One region of the Glutamicibacter soli genome, then DNA from elsewhere that is predicted to be linked to it. Evidence: predicted binding sites of a transcription regulator. Region 1 holds the regulator's gene; the other holds the start of a gene.
The links. Region 1 encodes LexA, which represses DNA repair genes until DNA is damaged. Its sites were predicted from a motif close to TCGAACANNTGTTCGA; they were not measured.

Region 1 (7,852 bases):
GCCGTGCGCTGGAAGACGTTGTCAAGGTCAAGGTCATCGACCGCACCAGTTTGATCCTGGACATCTTCGCGCAGCATGCGAAGTCCCGTGAAGGCAAGGCCCAGGTCGAACTGGCCCAGCTGGAATACCTGCTTCCGCGTCTGCGTGGCTGGGGCGAATCCATGTCCCGCCAGGCCGGCGGCCGGGTGGGCGCCGCGGGCGGCGGCATTGGTTCGCGTGGCCCGGGTGAAACCAAGATTGAAATGGATCGCCGCCGCATTCGCGACCGCATGGCAAAATTGCGCCGTGAGATCAAGGCGATGAAGCCGGCCCGAGAAGCCAAGCGCGCAAACCGCCGCCGCAACGACGTTCCCGCGGTCGCCATTGCCGGCTATACCAATGCCGGGAAGTCCTCCCTGCTGAACCGACTGACCAATGCCGGGGTCTTGGTGGAGAACGCGCTGTTCGCCACCCTGGATCCCACGGTGCGGCAGGCGGCCACCGAGGACGGGCTGACCTACACGCTGGCGGATACGGTGGGTTTCGTGTCCAACCTGCCAACGCAGCTGGTGGAGGCTTTCCGCTCGACGCTGGAGGAAATTGCGGATTCCGACCTGATTCTTCACGTTGTTGATGCCTCGCATCCGGATCCGGAAGGCCAGATCCAGGCAGTGCGTACGGTGCTGGGCGAAGTCGATGCGCTGAACATTCCCGAGATCATCGTGCTGAACAAGGCTGATGTGGCTGACCCATTTGTTATTGAAAGGGTCCGAAACCGCGAATCCAACACCGTGGTTGTCTCGGCACACACCGGTGAGGGAATCAAGGAGCTTCTGGCGAAGGTCAGCTCTTCAATTCCGCGCCCGGGAGTGCAGATGGAAGTGCTGATCCCATATAACCGCGGGGATCTGATCGCGAAACTTCATCAGAGTGAGTCTGAAATCCTTGAAAGCGAGCATCTGGAGAACGGAACCAGATTAATCGTCAAGGTACGAGAATCGTTGGCAGCAGAGTTGGAGACTTTCAACCTTCATGGATAAGCAAGAGCAGGCCCTTGACCTGCTGGAAGCCGCAGTAACTTCCATGGGCGGCGCCATGCGCGCCGGCCAGCAGGAAATGGTCAAGCACGTTGTATCGGCGCTGGAAGACGAAGAGCATCTGCTGGTGCAAGCAGGAACCGGTACGGGCAAGTCCATGGGCTACCTGATCCCGGCACTGGCACACGCCCAGACCAGCGCCAAACCGGTAATCGTATCGACTGCAACCTTGGCGTTGCAGTCGCAGATCGTCGGACGTGACGTACCTCGGCTCCTGGAGTCTCTCAAAGGCAAGCTTTCGCGACCCATGGACGTGGCCCTGCTCAAGGGCCGCTCCAACTACCTCTGCCAGTACAAGCTCGGCGGCGGATACCCGGAAGACGACGAAGGCACGTTGTTCTCCATGGATGAGCCCGCCGCGCCCAGGGGACAGACATTTTCCCCGCTGGCCAGCGAAGTCATGAAGCTTCGCGAATGGGCCGAGCGCACCGACACAGGGGACCGGGACGAACTGGTCCCCGGAGTCAGCGACAAGGCATGGAAACAGGTTTCGGTGTCCGCCATGGAGTGCCTTGGCTCCCAGAAATGCCCTATGGCCGATGAATGCTTCTCAGAGATGGCCCGCGCCCGGGCCGCCGAATCCGACGTGGTGATTACCAACCACGCCCTGCTGGCGGTCTCCGCCTTCGAAGGGCTGTCGGTGCTCCCGGACTTCGACGTCGCCATCATCGATGAGGCCCACGAGCTCCAGGACCGCGTCACCAGCTCGGTCTCAGGGGCACTGTCGGCTCGTATGGTGCTCACCGCAGCGGGCGGGGCCAAGCGCCATTGCGCCGTCAACGTTGACGAATTGGTCAAAGCCACCAACAGACTTGAAAAGGCCTTGACCGGCGTACCGACCGGGTTGTTGCAGACCGGCCTGCGCGAGGACATGGGAATCGCCCTGAACGACATCGTGGAACAGGCCCGGCTCATTCTCGCATTGACGAAGCCTGAAGCCAACGCGCCGGCCGATGGTGGTCGCCAGACCGCCAGGTCGCAAATGCAGGCCGTCATGGACGACGCCATCCGCATGCTCGAAGCCGAAGACCGCCGGGAGGTGCTCTACACGACCCGTCCGCGAGAATTTGTCGAAGGCCGCGGCTATGTCGAGGCGGATGACAACCAGCCGGCGACACTTAACGTGGCACCGCTGTCCGTGGCCGGAAAACTGCGCGAAGGACTCTTTGACGGTCGTACCGTCATCTTGACCAGCGCCACCTTGGCCATCGGCGCGCAATTCGACTCGGTGGCCGGTTCACTGGGGCTCCTGGGTGCCGGTGCACCGTCATGGACAGGCATCGACGTCGGCAGCCCATTCGATTATCCGAAGCAGGGCATCTTGTATGTCGCCAAGCACCTGCCCAAACCCGGCAGGCAGCTTGCCGCCGAGACCCTGGACGAAATCGAGGATCTGATCAAGGCTTCGGGCGGCGGCGCGTTGGCGCTGTTCACCTCGAAGCGTTCTGCCGAAGAAGCGGCGGCGATCTTGCGCGAGCGCCTCGACGTCGAGATCCTCTGCCAGGGTGATGCGAGCATGAAGTCTCTGGTAGCGCAGTTTGCCGAGGAACGGGACACTTGTCTCTTCGGCACCATGACTCTCTGGCAGGGCGTAGACGTGCCTGGCGACTCCTGCCGTTTGGTTATTATCGACAAGATCCCGTTCCCGCGTCCGGACGATCCGATCTCCAAGGCCCGCACCGAAGACGTGCAGAAGCACGGCGGTAACGGTTTCATGCAGGTTTCGGCCACCCACGCCGCGATCCGTCTGGCCCAGGGCGCTGGCCGGTTGATTCGTTCCGTGTCGGACAAGGGCGTCGTGGCAATCCTCGACTCACGCATGGCTACCGCACGCTACGGCAGTTTCCTCAAGGCCTCGTTGCCGCCGATGTGGCCCACCGTGGACAAGAAGACCATCACCGGTGTCCTCAAGCGGATGGACCCGAACCGCTAGATCGGTATTGGTTCATTCCGCGGAAGCCGGCACGGCTGAGCCCGTGTCGAAGCAAAGAGCGCTGGGACGCAGTCATATTGAACTGCACCCCAGCGCTCTTCGATTTGTCGGATTAGAGCGAACGCATGACCGATACAACGCGTCCCATGACGGTCGCTGCATCACCGAGGATCGGCTCGTACCGAGAATTCTGCGGCAACAACCAGGTATGACCGTCGCGCTGCCGGAACGTCTTCACGGTAGCTTCTTCATCGAGCAATGCAGCCACGATGTCGCCGTTGTTCGCAGTTTGCTGGCGACGCACAACAACCCAGTCGCCGTCGCAGATCGCAGCATCAACCATCGAGTCTCCTGAGACTCGAAGCATGAACAGCTCTCCGTGGCCCACCAGCTGGCGCGGAAGCGCGAACACGTCCTCTACCGTCTGATCTGCAAGGATCGGTCCACCAGCGGCGATACGGCCAACCAGCGGCACCATAGTGGTGTCCGCGGAGGTGCTCAGCTCAATGATCTTCGCATCTTCCTTGCCGGCCTCTTCCGCTGGCTTGGGCGCCTCGGCCGCTGCGGCATCCTCGCTGAGCTGCAGCGGCAGCAGGATCTCCATGGCACGAGGTCGGCGTGGATCACGACGAAGGTAGCCGAGCTTTTCAAGCTGGCTCAACTGGTGCGTGACACTCGACAGGCTCTTGAGGCCCACGGTGTCGCCGATCTCGCGCATCGACGGCGGATAGCCGTTCTTTCCGATCGAGCGCTGGATGGTCTCGAGAATTTTCTTCTGGCGGATCGTCAGCGAACGTGCATTCGATCGGGGAGTGCGCTCTGAAGCTGACATGACCTTTAGCCTTCCCTAATCACCGGTCGTGAGCTGGGCGGATGCCTAACTGTCGGAAGCCAGTGATGTTATGTATTCGTTCCTCTTCTACTTCGAAATCTTAGTCGATGTGAGGGAGTCTTTCAAAGATTTGTTCGAAAGTGTCTGGACAATTTCCGCGAAGTTCTGTTAGAAAAGATATACGAGAATCGAACACATCTTCGAAAACAGTATTCGAAGACAGGTTCGCATCATGCCACTGTTGAGGAGAATAGTCATGGCAACCGCCGCACTTGACTCGAAACGCACCAAAGAACACATGAAGATCCGCATCAATCGTCGCGGCTGGGCCGTGCTGGTTGGGGTCCCGGTGTTCATTCTGACCATCGCCGCCGCATTCCTGATCACCATGTTCACTTCAAGTGCCCAGGCGGCGTCCAACTCGCCGCAAGGTGTTGAAACCGTGGCCGTGACCGTCATCCCGGGCGACTCGTTGTGGGATCTCGCCCGTGAATACGCCGTAGGCTACGACGTGAATGCGGCCATGGAGCATATCACGGAGATCAACGCACTGGACTCCAGCGAGATCCGCGTTGGCGACACCTTGGAGATCCCGGTGTTGGCCAACTAGCCGGTCAAACCCTCAAAATGGCGACAGGTATTGTTACCAAGGTTTGTCGCCAATTCTTGAACCGACGACTGCGCCATTAGACTTAATGACGTGAATGTCCGCAGTGAACTATTGAGTCAGCTGCCCTTGCGTGAGAATCTCCGCGGGCTGTCCCCTTACGGTGCGCCACAAATTGACGTACCAATTCAGCTGAATGTCAATGAGAACACCCATCCGCTTCCGCAGACCGTGATTGATGCAATCGCTCAAGAAGTCTCCAAGGCAGCGGCCACGCTGAATCGCTACCCGGATCGTGAATTCGTGGAATTGCGTGAACTCCTAGCCAAGTACCTGGGCCACGATCTGGATCGCGAGAACATTTGGGCCGCGAACGGTTCCAATGAGATCCTGCAGCAGATCCTGCAAGCCTTCGGTGGCCCCGGTCGAAGCGTCATGAGTTTCGGCCCCACTTATTCCATGTACCCGCTGCTGGCCAGCGGAACCGATACCGAATACATCGCCGGCCAACGCGCCGATGATTTCACTCTCTCGGCCGACTCTGCTGCCGCGCAGGTACGCGAGCACACACCGAATATCGTTTTCCTCTGCTCTCCGAACAACCCAACCGGCACGGCATTGGGACTGGATGTCATCGAGGCTGTCTACGAGGCAGCCTCCGAGACCAACGCTATGGTCATCGTCGACGAGGCCTACGCTGAATTTTCACTGGCCAAGACCAAGTCGGCACTGAGCCTCCTCGGAGGTCGCCAGCGCTTGATTGTCAGCCGCACGATGTCCAAGGCCTTCGGCCTGGCTGGCGCCCGAGTGGGCTACTTGGCTGCGGCACCGGAAGTCACCGATGCGATTCGGCTTGTCCGCCTGCCCTACCACCTCTCTGCAGTGACCCAGGCGACCGCCATTGCCGCGCTGAAGAACGTTGACCTTCTGCTGGCACAGGTCGAAGAAATCAAGACCCAGCGCGACCGCATCGTGAGCACCTTGACCGAGCTGGGTTTGAAGCCTTCGGTTTCAGACTCGAACTTCGTCTTTTTCGGCGGCCTGGACGACCCCCACGCCATTTGGCAGGGGCTTCTCGACGCCGGAATCATCATCCGTGACAACGGAATCGCCGGCACCCTGCGAGTCACCGCGGGAACTGAGGCCGAAACCACCGCCTTCTTGGAGCGGCTGACCGAACTGCTCAGCGCACAGAAGTAGAAAAGACAAGCGAAGGAAGACATGTCTGCCGAATTGATTGGCGCACGTCGCGCCCGTATGGAACGAGTCACCAGCGAATCCTCGGTATTCGTTGAACTGGATCTCGATGGCTCAGGCGTCTCGGAGATCAGCACCACCGTGCCGTTCTTCGACCATATGCTCACTGCCCTGTCCAAGCACTCGCTGATCGACCTCACCGTGCGTGCAACCGGCGACACCCATATCGACGTACACCACACAGTGGAAGACACCGCGATCACCATCGGCGAGGTGCTGCGTGTTGCCCTGGGCAACAAGGCGGGTATCCGCCGCTTCGGCACTTCCTACGCACCGCTGGACGAAGCACTAGCCCGCTCCGTTGTAGATGTCTCCGGGCGCCCCTACCTGGTGCACGGCGGCGAGCCGGCCGGCCAGGAATACCATCTGATCGGTGGACACTTCACCGGTTCGATGACCCGTCACGTTTTCGAGGCGATCACGTTCCACGCGCAGATTTGTGCCCACATCGAGGTGCTCTCGGGCCGCGACCCGCACCACATCGTCGAAGCGCAGTTCAAGTCCTTCGCCCGTGCCTTGCGCGAAGCCGTCGAGCACGACGAACGCATGGGCGACAAGATTCCATCCACGAAGGGTGCCCTTTAAGTGGCAAAAAAGAAAGTTGTTGTCCTGGACTACGGTTCGGGCAACGTTCGCTCGGCAGTGCGTGCGCTTGAAGCCGCCGGAGCCGAGGTAGAGCTGACCGCAGACGCGGACAAGGTCCAAGCGGCTGACGGTCTGGTCGTTCCCGGCGTCGGCGCCTACGCATCGGTCATGGACCAGCTGACCAAGCTCGGTGCACTGCGCTGGATCGGTCGCCGTATCGCCGGCGGCAAGCCCGTGCTCGGAATCTGCGTTGGACATCAGGTCTTCTTCGACGAAGGCGTGGAACACGGCGTCAAGACGGCGGGTATTGGCGAGTGGCCAGGCACCGTAGAGCGGCTGCAGGCTGATGTCATCCCGCATATGGGCTGGAACACCGTTCGTCCGCCGGAAAACACCAAGCTCTTTGCAGGTATCGAAAACGAGCGCTTCTACTTCGTGCATTCATATGGAGTGCAGAAGTGGGAATTCGACGTCACCCAGCCGGCAATGACTCCGCCGCAGGTTACCTGGTCCACCCACGGAACCCCATTCATCGCAGCCGTTGAAAACGGTGCCTTGTCGGCAGTGCAATTCCACCCGGAGAAGTCTGGCGAAGCTGGCAAGAAGCTGCTGAGCAACTGGCTGGAGACTCTCTAGAATGTGGTCGATCGTACTCCTCGGGGTCGGCGCATTTCTTGCCGGCGGAGCAATCTCCTTGAAGAACCAGAAAGCGCACCTGTCGTGGATCATTGCCGCGTGGGGCCTGGCAGCTGGTTGTGTCATCGCAGCATGGGTCTTGACCCTCTAGTTTCAAACTTTCGAAGAAGGACAACATGAGTGAGCAACCAATTCTCGAACTGCTTCCCGCAGTAGATATCGCCGGCGGACAGGCGGTTCGCCTGGTGCAGGGTGAAGCCGGATCCGAAACTGGATACGGCGACCCTCTGGAAGCGGCGCTGGCCTGGCAGAACGACGGTGCAGAATGGCTGCACCTGGTCGACCTCGACGCCGCCTTCGGTCGCGGCAGCAACATCGAGATCGTCCAGCGAATCGCCCAGGAGCTGTCCATCAAGGTTGAGCTCTCCGGCGGAATCCGTGATGACGCGTCACTAGATCGCGCACTGGAATTCGGCGCCACCCGCGTGAACCTCGGGACGGCCGCACTGGAGAACCCGGAGTGGACCCGCAATGCCATTGCCCGCCACGGCGACAAGATCGCCGTGGGCATGGATGTGCGTGGCACTACGCTCTCCGGCCATGGCTGGACCAAGGACGGGGGAGACCTCTGGGAGGTGCTTGCCCGCTTGGAGGATGCCGGCTGTGCGCGCTACGTCGTCACTGACGTCACGAAGGACGGAACCCTGCGTGGACCCAACGTTGAATTGCTGCGCGAGATCGCCTCGAAAACCAACAAGCCGGTTGTCGCATCGGGCGGTATCTCTTCCCTCGAAGACCTGCGTGTTCTGCGTGCGTTGGTGCCGGAAGGCATCGAAGGCGCCATCATGGGCAAGGCCCTGTACTCGGGGCAGTTCACGCTGCCCGAGGCGCTTGAAGTGGCAGGCCGTCGCTAAATAGGTCTGAGC
Region 2 (7,852 bases), 840 kb from region 1:
GCCAAGACCATGGATCCAACCATGGACGCCCAGCAGTCGGGCCTCGACCGCGCGTGGCTGGCAGACGCCACCGGACGCGTAGAGCTGACCAGCAAGTCCGCGCCAACCCTGCGCGTGCCTGTCCAGGCTGCTCCGAAGCTAGTCGCCGACATGTCGGCCAAGGTCAAGAAGGTCAAGAACGGCAAGCACGATTCGGCTCTGGAACTTTCGCTCAAGGGTGATGACGTCATCGCGGGCCAGGGCCCAAGCCAAGTCTTCTCCCTGATGGGAGCCTTTGAACTGGGCGCTAGCAGCAAGCGCGGCCCGTCCTCGCTGGACGCCATTCCAGGCGCACGGTCGATGGACCTGCAGCACGTCGGTGCCTCGACCACAGCTCCGCGCACCGGTGTCGCCGACGGTCTGCTGAATGTCGGTATTTCGACCTACGCCAACTGGGCTCACCTGGCCGGCGGAACCGAGCTTGATGTCGAGATCGACACCAACAACGATGGCGAGGCCGACTTTGTCAGCTTCACCACCGCGATCGACGAGATCGATCTCGATCTGGTGGCAACCTTCGATTTGAAGACCCTCCAGCAGGTCGACCTGCAGCCGGTCAACGGCGTACTGGGCGATGTGGACACCAACAGCTTCGACACCAACACGGCAATCCTCCCGGTGTCGCTGGCTGCTCTGGGCCTGACCGAGAAGTCGTCGGACATCTCCTACCGCGTGGCGAGCTACTCCTGGTACAACACCAACGAGGAGGGTTCGATGGTTCCGATTGACGAGACCGGATGGGTCAAGTTCAATGTGACCGCTCCGAAGGTCGACTTCGGCGCAACCGGAACCTTGTTCACCGACCTGGACGACACCCGCCTGCCAGTCTCGGTTGCCCGCAACGCCAAGGATGCCAAGGCGCTGCTGCTGCACCTGCACAATGAGTCGGGCGAACGTGCCCAGGTGCTCAAAATCCGCTAGGACCGCAGGCTCCCAGCCAGCGTCCCAGCAATAGACCGGCCCGGACGGCTTCTTCGCGAGTAAGAAGTCGTCCGGGCCGCCGCCTGTTAAAAACGATTCCCCCGAGGTGCAGTCTGGCTATTTTCCTTCCAGCTTCTCCTCCAGCACCATCACCGCCGCCTCGCGGACCTGGGCAGCGAACTGCTTGTCGGATTTGGCTTCACGAGCCAGCGCCGCGGCCATCGTGACGGCGTCCGAAGTATTCACGCACAGCGGCACGGTGCCGCCGGCCGCAACGAATTTCACCGCACGCTGCCCCACCGAAACGCTCGACACCTGTTCCGCCTCGCACAGGTCATCGGAGATGACCAGTCCGTCGTATCCCAGCTTGTCGCGCAGCAACCCGGTGATCACCTTGGACGAAAATGGCGCGTCGTTCTTCCCATCGATCTGCGTGTAGCGGGCGTTGGAAACCATCACCCAGGACAGGTCCTGCGCAATCGCTTCCTTGAAGGGCTCAAGATCCTGGGACCCGGCGCCAACCGATGTGTCAGTGACGGAGCTTGAGGTGTCGGTATTCGCGGTGACTCGCCCCAGCCCCGGGAAGTGCTTGACCACCGGCTGGACACCTTCGGCCGCCAGCGCCTGGTTGATCGTCAGCACGTCCGCGGCGGCATCCGCGGCGTTGTTCGCATACTCGCGGCCGAAGTAGCCGATCGGGTCGTTGGCCGTGCCGATGCTGGAAGGAACCACATCGGCCACTGGCGCCAGGTTCACGTTGATGCCTGCCTCGGCCAGTTCGCCGCCAACGGCGGACATCCTTGATTTCAGCGTGGCCTGGGACCAGGCACCCTGTGTCAACGCAGTGGGCAGTTCGGTGAACCCGGGGCCCTGCAGGACTCGGACGAAGCCGCCTTCCTGGTCGGTGGCCACCCATACCGGCAGCTTGCCCGGGACATTCCGGTCCAGGGCGTCGGTGATTTTCCGGACCTGCGCCGCAGTTTGGGAGACCGAGAGCTGCGAGCGTCCGCGCAGGAAGACATTCGAGATACCCTGCTCCTCCAGCGCGGCGATCTGCGCTGCGCCGGCGCCGGTGGCTGGAACACCGGCCATCACCAGGCTGGCCGCCTGGTCATCCAGAGTCATCTCATCAACCAGCGCCTCGGCCTGCTCCCGCACGCCGGATCCGCCAGCGGGCGTCGAGGACTCGGTGCCCTGGCTGGATGGCGCTGAGCTCTGCTCCGGGCCTTCGGTCGGAGTGGAGGACGGCTGCGGGCTTGCGGACGCTGAGCTGCCCACCCCCGGTGCAGACGTTGCGGACGCGCTGGGGGTGGGGTTCTGGTTGCCGGGCTGGGCGGCGCTGCAGCCGCCCAGCACCAGGACGGAAAGCATACCCAGCGAAACAAGCCGGCGCGTACAAGGTGTCATGGGAACATTCTTCCATTCGATCCTGCGAGGAAACTTGGCTTGGCGGGCCGGGAATCTCAGGCCTTCACCAGGGGCAGCTCGTCCCACTCGGTGGTGTAGCGCTGGGAGATGTGCTCCCGCTTCATCGACCATGCCGGAGCCTGCGCGATCCCCGCGCGTCCAAGGCCAATGGCCTTGGCCCCGAATCGCGCCGAGATGTCCTGCACCACGCCCGAGACGTTCACCGGTTCGTGCTCCGGATCATTCCCGCCCTGGCCGAAGAGGTCCAGCTGCGCTTCGCCCGGGGAGTCGCTCAGCCCGGAGAGGATGACTCCGCCGCGCACATAGTCCACGCCGGTGTGCATCAGCCCGTTCATGGCGGCCACGGCCAGACGCGTCAGCAGGATCGGGTCGCGGGTGGGCTTGGGCAACCGCACCTGGGTGCTGGGGAAGGAGGCCTCCCCCTGGGCGAAGCGGCTGGTCCCGGCCATCACCGTCAGCAGCGACGCATAGCGGCCTTCCTTGGCCAGGCGCGCGGCGGCCTTCTGCGCGTAGATGGACATGACTTCTTCCATGGCTTCGCGGGTGCGCACCGGGGAGGAGAAGGATCGGGTGAACATGACCTGCCCCTTGTCGCTGCGCTCCTCGACCGGGCCGATGCACCGTTGCCCGTTGAGCTCGAACACCGTGCGTTGCAGGACCACCGAGAATTTTCGCCGGATCAGCATCGGGTCGGCTGCTTCGAGGTCCGCAATGGATTCGATGCCCATGCCGGCCAGCTTGGCGCCGGTCTTGCGCCCGACGCCCCAGACATCCGTGGCCGGCACCAGCGACTTGATCCGTGCGAGCACGTCCGGGTCCATGAGGTCCTGCACGCACACCCCGCCGAGGTTCGCATTGTGCTTGGCGACGTGGTTGGCGAACTTGGCCAGCGTCTTGGTCGAGGACACCCCGACACACACCGGGACCCCGATCAGGCGGTCGATGGACGAACGGATCTGCGCGGCCGTGGTGCGCACCTGTTCCAGGCCGCCCTCAAGTCCGACGAATGATTCGTCGATGGAGTACACCTCATGCCAGGTGCCGAAGCGGCCGAGCAATTCCATGACCCGCGCCGAGATGTCGCCGTAGAGTTCGTAGTTGCTTGAGCGCACGGCGAGGTTGTGGGTTTGCATGTAGCGCTGCACCTTGAAGAACGGCTCGCCGGTCCCGATGCCCAGGTCCTTGGCCTCCTGGGAGCGGGCCACCACGCAGCCGTCGTTATTGGAGAGCACCACAACCGGCCGGTTCATCAGCGAACGGTCGAAAACACGCTCGCAGGAGACGTAGAAGTTGTTGACGTCGACGAGCGCGACGTGGTCACCGAACATGGTGCAGGCACCTCGTGACCACTCCGAAGACGCTCACGTCGTCCCCCTCGGCGAGCACCACCGGCAGAGTGGACTCGTCGCACAGCAGCCCGACCCGCTGTCCGTCGATCTGCCAGCGGCGCACCAGCAGCTGGCCGTTGAGCGTCAGGACCACCACGGAGTTGTGGCGTACCGGCATCGAGCGGTCCACGATGATCTCGTCGCCGTCGTAGATTCCGGCGGACTGCATGGATCCTCCGCCCACGCGCATGATGAAGGTGGATACCCGGTCCTTGACCAGCAGGCGGTTCAGGTCGAATCCGCCGTCGAAATAGTCGCGGGCGGGGGAAGGAAAGCCCATCGCGGAGACCGCTTGCACGGGCCCCTGGCTGGCGCCTTCCGGCACGTACGGCTGCGCATCTGCCACCGCTTTCTCACCTGCTTCGATCCATCCCACGGAGAATTTATTCGCATAAACTTTCGAACAATTGGAATTGTACCCTGTTTGATCGACACCGTGCCGACGACTATTTGTGAAGCCCGAAATGGCCAGGGCACACGGCTGCACCTACGCTGGGAGAGCGCGGCATCCGCAGCCCGCACCGTTCCAGCCAAGGAGTACCGTGAAAATTCTGCTGATCAGCTGCGGCGACGTGGCCACCGAAGCCGGGCTGCGCTTCGCCGCCCTCGGCCATGAGGTGACCGGATGGCGCCGGAACAGCTCCAAGCTGCCCGCGCCGCTGCACGGCCAGGACGTCGATTTGCAGGGCGACGAGCCCTGGCCGCGGATCGACCCGGAAACCCGGATCGCGGTGCTCACCCCGGTGCCTGCCAGCCGCGACGTGCCGGGCTACGAGCGGGCCTACCTGCAGGTGGCCGGCAAGCTGGTCGCCGCACTCAAGGAGCAGGCGCCGCAGCTTGAGCGCATCATCTATGTTTCCTCCTCGGCGGTCTCCGGCGGAGACCACGGAGACTGGGTGGACGAGTCAACTCCTTCGGAACCCAACCGCGAAACCTCGGTGGTGCTGGCCCGCACCGAGCAGGCACTGCTCGATTCGGGACTGCCGGTGACGGTGCTGCGCGCTTCGGGCATCTACGGCCCGGGACGCAACCACCTGATCACCCAGGTGCGCAACGGCACCGCACGGCTGCCTTTCGGATCGCACTGGACCAACCGCATCCACCGCGACGACCTGGCCCGGGCCATCGTCCATGTGGCGGAACTGGGCGACCTCGCCGAGCAGCTGTATCTGGTGACCGACAACGAACCGGCGCAGCTGGAGGACATCTTCACGTTCCTGGCCGGCGAGCTGGACCTGCCGATTCCCCCGGCGGCCGCCGAACCCGCCGCCCGGCGCGCCGCGGACCGCAGGATCGATAACTCCAAGCTGCTGTCCACCGGCTTCACGCTGGCATTCCCCGGGTACCGCGAAGGCTACCGCTCGGTGCTGGCCGGGGAATCATCGCGCCACCCCTGAGCAGCGGTTAAACGTAAACGAACCGGCTTGCACGACCTGAATGGGTGCGTGCAGGCCGGTTCGCCTTTTCACGTTCCGGGTGTGGACCGAAACGGGCTAGAAACCCTTGCGCAGCGGGTTGAAATGGCGGGAAATGGCCGGTGCGGCCTGGCCGGTGATCTGGGCGGCAAGGATCTTGCCGGTCAGCGGGCCGAGGGCGACGCCCCACATGCCGTGCCCGCCACCGACCGAGACGCGCGAGGAGGAGGTCTGGCCAACCAGCGGCAGGCCGTCAGCGGTGCACGGGCGTCCGCCGACCCATTCTTCCTTGCGGTTCTCCCAGTTGATTCCCTTGTAGACCGGGGTGGCCGCGGCCACGATGGCCTCGATGCGCTTCGGTTCCAGCTTGTGGTTGACGTCGCGGAACTCCATGGTGCCGGCCACGCGGAAGCGGTCGCCGAGCGGGGTGCAGGCCACGCGCTGGGACGGGAAGTAGATCGGGTGGGTCGGCATGCTCTCCGGTTCCACGGTGAACGAGTAGCCACGGCCTGCCTGGACAACCACCTTGACACCGAACTTGGCCGCCAGGTCGGTCATCCATGCGCCGGTTGCCAGCACCACGTGGTCGGCGGTGATGGCGCGGCCCTCGGAACCGATCACGGTGACCGATCCGCCGTTGTCGCGCACGTCGGTGACGTTGAAGGCGCCGATGATGTCGCCGCCACGGGCGACCACAGACTCGGCGAGCGATTCCATGAACTTCGGCGGGTTCAGGTAGCGCTGGCCCTTGATGGCGATGCCGGCGGCAACGTTGTCCGACAGGGTCGGCTCGATGCTGCGCAGCTGGTCCCCGGAAAGCAGGTCGAAGTCGACATGGCCACCGGTCTTGTGGATCATCTCGAACTCATGCAGCAGCGCGTCGCGGTCCTTCATGGAAACGAAGCCGGTCAGGAACGGGTCTGCAGGCTTGGTCAGCTCGCGGGCGCCCGGTCCCGCGGAGGTGTCTTCGGCGATTTCGTCGAATGCGTCCAGGCCGGTGTGGCCCACCTCGGAGAAGATGCGCATGGCTTCTTCCCACTTCTTCGGGGTCGAGTGCCAGGCGAAGCCGAGCAGGAAGCGCAGCAGCTTCCCATCGGCCTTCAGCGGAATGTAGAGCGGCGAAGCTGGATCCAGCATCATCTTCAGGCCGTTGGAGAACACCGACGGTTCGGCGATCGGCAGGGTCAGCGCCGGGGTCAGCCAGCCGGCATTGCCCCACGACGAGCCGGAGGCCACGCCGCCGCGGTCCACGACGGTCACCTTGACGCCGGCTTCCTGCAGGTACCAAGCGGTCGACAGGCCAACGAAACCTGCGCCGACAACTACAACATGATCAGGAACAGCTGCACCCATGATCCACACTCCTAAGTTTTCAGAGCCCCTCCACACGGGGCCGTCGCAACTCACTTTTGCGTGAAACAGGGCGAAAATCAACGAGTCCTGAGGATTCGACGGTGAGCGAGGACACACCAACCTGTGATCTGCGTTTTATACGGAGATCAAACTCAAGCGCCGTATTTATTTCGGCCAATCACGCTTCGACGGATAAAAAGCCTCCGGAGCACCACTGATTCGCACAGTTGTGGGTCGAGGATTTCGCTGCCTGCGTAGACTGGAGTGGAATCATCTTTCCTGCCTAGCTAAGGAAAATCAGCAAACTTATGGCATCACGCAAACCAGCCAAGAAAAAGCAGTCGCAGGGCCATCCAGCCCGCCGTGAAGGCGCAAGCTCGGTTCCCTTTGAATCCGAGGTCCGACAGGATCTGCAGCCTTTCAAGTCCCAGCTCTTCCGCCATTTCCAGGAAGAGGGCCGTCCTGCCAGCGAAACCCGTGCGGCGCTGGAAGGGCTGACCACGCTGCTGACCGTGCACGCCCAGCTGCGCAAGTCCGTGGACGTGAAGACGCTTGACCCTGAAGTTCTCGGCGAACAGCTGGGCCATCTGTCGTCACTGGGCAAGGAAGTTGCCGAGGCCAGCGCGGCGATCCTCAAGCACTATTTGACCTTCCTGGGCACCACCGCCAACTTCGGCGGCAGCGTGGATGACTTCAAGCAGACCTTCGAGTTCCTCTCCCGCATGGCCGGCGATTCGCCGATCATCGCACCGTTCCTCGAAGACGACGAGGCAAACGCCGCGCTGGAATCCATGCCGTACGTCTATGCCGCCCGCGAGCTGGTCAACTGGGTCGGCGAAGGCAAACCCACTTCGCCTTCAGGCGTGCTGACCGGCCAGACCCTTCAGGATGCGGCGTCCGCACTGGGCCTGCTGATCACCGTCGACGAGAGCGCGGAACCCGCGGCGGCCGGATCGGTCCTCTGGGAGCCGGAAGACGGCACAACCGTATCCAGCCTGGCCGAAGTCCCGCGCCTTTCGGCCTACTGGGACGCGCTGATCGGCACCGCCATGCTGCGTTACCAGGCACCGAACGCCATGCCGACCGAGCCTTTGGCCCAGGCATTGCTCGGCTCGACCGGCCCCGGCTCACGCCTGGTCAAGGAACTCATCGCGGAAGTCCTCTTCTCGCACGTGCTGATCAATACGCTGGAAACCCCGGGCCAGTCGACCATCGCGGAAATGACGGCCGGCGTGCTGAGCAACGCGGCCTCCAGCACGCCTCCGCGCACGGAGTTCGCGCTGCAGGTTCCAACCACCGACGACCTGC

Region 2: ACTX90_RS01840 (LexA family protein) is a predicted target of LexA. The motif match lies at 4,164-4,179, and genes of this name have one in related genera.

Annotation. Positions count from the first base shown of each region.
Region 1 covers NZ_CM125969.1:1,218,298-1,226,149, forward strand. Annotated here, with positions in the region: gene hflX (GTPase HflX) at 1-1,019, shown strand, start outside; gene ACTX90_RS05800 (ATP-dependent DNA helicase) at 1,012-3,009, shown strand; gene lexA (transcriptional repressor LexA) at 3,122-3,841, opposite strand; gene ACTX90_RS05810 (LysM peptidoglycan-binding domain-containing protein) at 4,098-4,451, shown strand; gene ACTX90_RS05815 (histidinol-phosphate transaminase) at 4,542-5,648, shown strand; gene hisB (imidazoleglycerol-phosphate dehydratase HisB) at 5,670-6,290, shown strand; gene hisH (imidazole glycerol phosphate synthase subunit HisH) at 6,291-6,926, shown strand; gene ACTX90_RS05830 (CG2302 family histidine operon protein) at 6,928-7,077, shown strand; gene priA (bifunctional 1-(5-phosphoribosyl)-5-((5-phosphoribosylamino)methylideneamino)imidazole-4-carboxamide isomerase/phosphoribosylanthranilate isomerase PriA) at 7,103-7,840, shown strand.
Region 2 covers NZ_CM125969.1:374,208-382,059, reverse strand. Annotated here, with positions in the region: gene ACTX90_RS01855 (S8 family serine peptidase) at 1-960, shown strand, start outside; gene ACTX90_RS01850 (glycoside hydrolase family 3 N-terminal domain-containing protein) at 1,078-2,367, opposite strand; gene ACTX90_RS01845 (Y-family DNA polymerase) at 2,424-3,716, opposite strand; gene ACTX90_RS01840 (LexA family protein) at 3,706-4,122, opposite strand; gene ACTX90_RS01835 (NAD-dependent epimerase/dehydratase family protein) at 4,319-5,173, shown strand; gene ACTX90_RS01830 (NAD(P)/FAD-dependent oxidoreductase) at 5,270-6,544, opposite strand; gene ACTX90_RS01825 (hypothetical protein) at 6,853-7,852, shown strand, end outside.